One region of the Streptomyces sp. NBC_00859 genome, then DNA from elsewhere that is predicted to be linked to it. Evidence: riboswitches for the same ligand, from Rfam matches in the RefSeq annotation. Region 1 holds a riboswitch; the other holds the start of a gene.

Region 1 (2,195 bases):
CGATGGACGGCACTAGCATCTCCTTCTGGGATGTGACGCTATGGGCGCAGGGTCTCTTTGGCCTTGCGACAAGAGCCTAACCGGCTCGGGGCCCTCAGTCGGCCGGGCGCCCGGACCCTGGGACGAAAAAAAGCCCAAAAGCTCGTATGACGGTATGAAAGGCGGCAAAAATGTCAGCCGCCGGTCCTGACAGACAGAACCCCGGCCCGGCGCGTACGGGGGAGTCGCGCCGGGCCGGGGTGCAAGGGGGGTCGCTATCAGCTCAGGTGGAGCTGCTGACCCGGGAAGATCAGGTTCGCGTCCTTCACGATGTCCTTGTTCAGGTCGTAGACCTTCTTCCAGCCACCGTTGACGTGCTCGGCCTTGGCGATCGTGGAGAGGGTGTCGCCGGCCTTGACCTTGTACTCGCCGTCACCCTTCTGGATCTTGGCGGGAGCAGCGTGCTTCGGCGCGGCGTGCTTCGGGGCGGCCGGGGCGCTGGAGCGGGCCTCGCTGCGCGAAGCGGCCTGCTGGTCGCTGTGGCTGCTCTGCTGGTCGGAACCGGCGCTCGACGAGGAGGAGCCGCCCGAGGTGGAGACACCCGGGTCGACACCGTCGTTGCTCAGGTTGCCGGCACCGGCGCAGGACCAGGCGCCCGGACCCTGCATCTTGAGGAGCTTCTCGGCGGTGGCGATCTGCTGGCCCTTGGTGGCGAGGTCGGCACGCGGGGCGTACTGCGTACCACCGGCGGCGGCCCAGCTGGAGTTGTTGAACTGCAGGCCGCCGTAGTAGCCGTTGCCCGTGTTCGTGGACCAGTTGCCACCGGACTCGCACTGCGCGACGGCGTCCCAGGTGGAGACCGAAGCGGCGGAGGCCGAGGTCGCGCCGATCAGCGGCACCGCTACGGCCGCACCGGCGACACCGGCGAGAGTGGCGACGCGGACGGCCTTCGACGGGCGACGGTGCTTGGACTTGCTGGAAAACAGCATGAAGAATCTCCTCACCGACGCCTACGAGGTGAGCTGTCGGGTTCGGGCCAATGAGTTGCCCGGCTGTGCGTTCTCACGCACAACTTCACCCCAAGCCGGTCCCGGTTCGTGCCGTTCTCTGACTCTGAACGGACGGCCGGCCCCGGCGCTTACCTGGGTCCCCCGCTCCTGCCTGCGGCGCTTCTTAGCGTCAACTGCTGCCCTTCGACCGATGGCAGGATTCGGCGTGGCGGTCGAAGAGGCCCGCGGTGCGAGCGGTCTGACCGTAATCACAGGACCCCCCGATATTCAAAGATGAACATCGGAGGGAAAAACCCTGGTTTAGGTCCGTGCCTCTCTCGTTTCCGCAGGTGAGAGACGGCGTACGCCGGGCGGACACTCCGGGCATTCAGTAGCCCCGACGAGAGCCATGTCTCACTCGAACAGAAGCGGACATACGGTCTCGAACTACCCCTGTTTCCGGTCGAGATCAAGGCTCTGGCCAGGAACGATGAAGTCCGGGTCGCCCCCGACGGTGCCATGGTTCGCCGCGTAGAGCGCGGGCCATCCGCCGGGCAGATCGTGCGCCTTCGCGATGGACCAGAGATTGTCACCCGCGCGGACGGTGTATCTGCCGTCCGTACGGGCGTCATCGCGGGAGGGGCCTTCGTCGCGCGAGGCGTGCCGGCCGGCCTCGCCACGGCGCGCCCCGGCGCCGTCCGTCGCCTCACCACCGCGGTGCCTGCCCGCCTCGCCGGACGCCCGGCCGCTGTCCGACGCGGAAGCGGAAGCGCCGGGTGACGGGGCGTCCGGCCCTCCCGGCGTGGCGGAGGCCCCGGCGCCCGAATGGCCCGAAGAGTCCGATCCGCCCGAAGAGTCGCGACTATCCGAAGAGCCGGAAGAGTCCGAGGAGCCGGAAGAGTCCGGCGAGCCGGTGGACGCGGATTCCGACGGCGAGCCGGAGGGTGAATCGGACGAGGAGCCCGACGGGGCGTCCGAGGCCCGGCCGGAGGGCGTGCCGGAGTGGCCGGGATTCGCCGGCCCGTCCGCCGGGTCCGTGGCGGAACCGCTGGGTCTCGCGGGGTCAGGACTCTCGGTGTCCGGGGAGCCCGGGTCGACCGAGGCCGTGGCCGCGTCGCCCTTCGTCAGCCCGGCGATGGCCGCGCAACTGACCCAGGGCGTCGCCCCCTCGGCCGCGTACACCTTCTGGGCCACGGCTATCTGCTGGGAGCGGCTGGCCAGGTCGGG
Region 2 (2,195 bases), 690 kb from region 1:
GATCGGCGCCTTCCGGGAGGCCGCCGAGCAGGAGGCCACGATCGAGCTGGTCGCCCAGCGGCTGGAGCGTGCGCTGACCCGTGAGGGGGTGCGGCGGGAGGGGCTCGACGCCTTCGAGGGGTTCACCACGGCGGCCCTCGCCGAGATCCCGCGCGGCAGGCCGGGCGTGATCCGCCTGCTCAACCGGGGCCACCCCGCGCCGCTGCTGCTGTATTCGGACGGGGGTATCGACGCCCTCGTGCCCGCCGACCCGGCGCTGCCGCTCGGCATGGCCGACCTGGCGGCCTGGCCGGACCGGGCGGATGAGGCGCCGTTCCCGCCGGGGGCCACGCTGCTGCTCTACACCGACGGCCTGTCGGAGGCGCGGAACGCGCAAGGGGTCTTCTACGAACCGAAGGAGCGGCTGCGCGGCCGGATCTTCCCTGGGCCCGAGGAACTGCTGACGGCGGTGTCCGACGACGTACGGCTGCACACGGGAGGGCACTCCACGGACGACATGGCGCTGCTCGCGGTCGGGCGTCCGCTGGAGGGGCAGCCGGACCGCCGCAGGACGGTGGAGATCGTCCACCGCGAGCGACACGATCCGTAGTCGAAGAGCACCGCTCCGCATAACATTTGACGCACAATCAGAAAACTGATGTTTCCTGGCGCCTTCTGAAGGTTGATCAGGTCGCCCGAATGCGCCCCCATATGTCACGGTAAGTGCAGGCCAAGGCCGTTAACGATCAGTCGGAACAGCTTGGAATCAGGCCCTCGCGTCTATTAACGTTCGATAACGCAGCGCGGTTGTCCCAGTCGTCGCAAGAGGCGGCGCCGTGCGCACGCGCCGAATCCCGCAAGGGAACCGGGGAACCACCAATTGGGGTGAATCGGGCCTCTCCGTATGGAGCTGCCCGTAGGAGACCTTCCTGCTCCGAACCCGTCAGCTAACCCGGTAGGCGGTAAGGAAGGAAAGGAGCGCGCCTTCGTGGCGTCCAACAACCCTGCCCCCGAAACGCTTTACCTCCCGAACGCCGGTGCTCCCGGTTTCGGTGACGAGGACGGGGGCCCGTTCGACGAGTGGAACCCCACCGAGGACTCCCTCCGCCCGGTCCGGGGCAAGCACCGTGTGGCCAAGCAGCGCAGTGGTCTCGCCCGCAGTTCGACGGTGCTCGGCGTCGGCGTGATCGCGGCCGTCGGCGCGGGAGGCATGGCCAGCGCGCAGGGCAAGCCGCCGGTCTCGATATCCCTTCCCGACCTTCCGCAGTCCGTCAAGGACAAGCTCCCGGAGGCCGAATCGCTGCCCGGCGTGGGCACGCTGATCGCCGACCTGGGCGTGGACGACTCGTCGGACCACGGCGGTACGGACACCGGCGTCACCACGGCTGCGCTCACCACGTCGGCATCCGGGAAGGGCGGCTCGGACGCGGGAGAGGCGCTTCGCGCCCGGATCCTCCAGCAGGCCGAGCAGCAGCAGGGCGCGTTCGAGGACGAGGCCAAGGCGGCAGCCGAGAAGGCCGCGGCGCAGAAGGCCGCCGCCGAGGCCGCGAAGAAGCAGGACGAGGCGGCGGCCAAGGAGAAGGCGGCCGAGAAGAAGGCCGAGGCGGAGGCCAAGGCCAAGGCGGAGAAGGAGCGTCTCGCCAAGCTGGCGAAGAGCTACTCGCTTCCCGTCTCCTCGTACACCCTCACCTCGCGTTTCAACGACGGCGGTTCGATGTGGTCCTCGGGCCACCACACCGGCCTCGACTTCGCCGCCCCGACCGGCACTCCGATCAAGGCCGTGCACAGCGGAACGGTCAAGTCGGCCGGCTGGGCCGGGTCGTACGGGTACCGCACGGTCATCACGACCGACGACGGTACGGAGCTGTGGTTCTGCCACCAGTCCTCCCTCGGCGTCAGCGCCGGCCAGAAGGTCAGCACGGGCGAGGTCATCGGCCGTGTCGGAGCCACCGGCAACGTCACGGGACCGCATGTGCACCTGGAGGTCCGCCCCGGTGGCGGCGACCCGGTCGACCCGATGGCCTGGCTCCAGGGCAAGGGCCTCAATCCGTGAGGCTCTGACCCCCTGAGCCTGCGCCCGGCACACGCCCCCTGCGTACTGCCGGTGCATGGCCCACGGCCGATGTACCGGCATCCCGTACCCCGGCAGTCCTGACGCATCCCCCCCGACGTCAGGGCTGCCGGTTCGGCGTGCCTGGCAGGTGGCGACCGGTCAG

What was found. Region 1 has a riboswitch for cyclic di-AMP ahead of OG584_RS21570 (transglycosylase family protein). Riboswitches for the same ligand answer to the same signal wherever they lie in the genome.
Region 2: it holds a riboswitch for cyclic di-AMP, as region 1 does, so the genes downstream of both, OG584_RS18250 (M23 family metallopeptidase) here and OG584_RS21570 (transglycosylase family protein) in region 1, are expected to answer to the same signal.

What each region holds. Positions count from the first base shown of each region.
Region 1 covers NZ_CP108826.1:4,931,550-4,933,744, reverse strand. The annotation lists gene eno (phosphopyruvate hydratase) at 1-19, opposite strand, end outside; gene OG584_RS21570 (transglycosylase family protein) at 258-968, opposite strand; cyclic di-AMP (ydaO/yuaA leader) riboswitch at 972-1,158, opposite strand; gene OG584_RS21565 (transglycosylase family protein) at 1,416-2,195, opposite strand, start outside.
Region 2 covers NZ_CP108826.1:4,238,797-4,240,991, forward strand. The annotation lists gene OG584_RS18245 (PP2C family protein-serine/threonine phosphatase) at 1-589, shown strand, start outside; cyclic di-AMP (ydaO/yuaA leader) riboswitch at 815-956, shown strand; gene OG584_RS18250 (M23 family metallopeptidase) at 968-2,032, shown strand.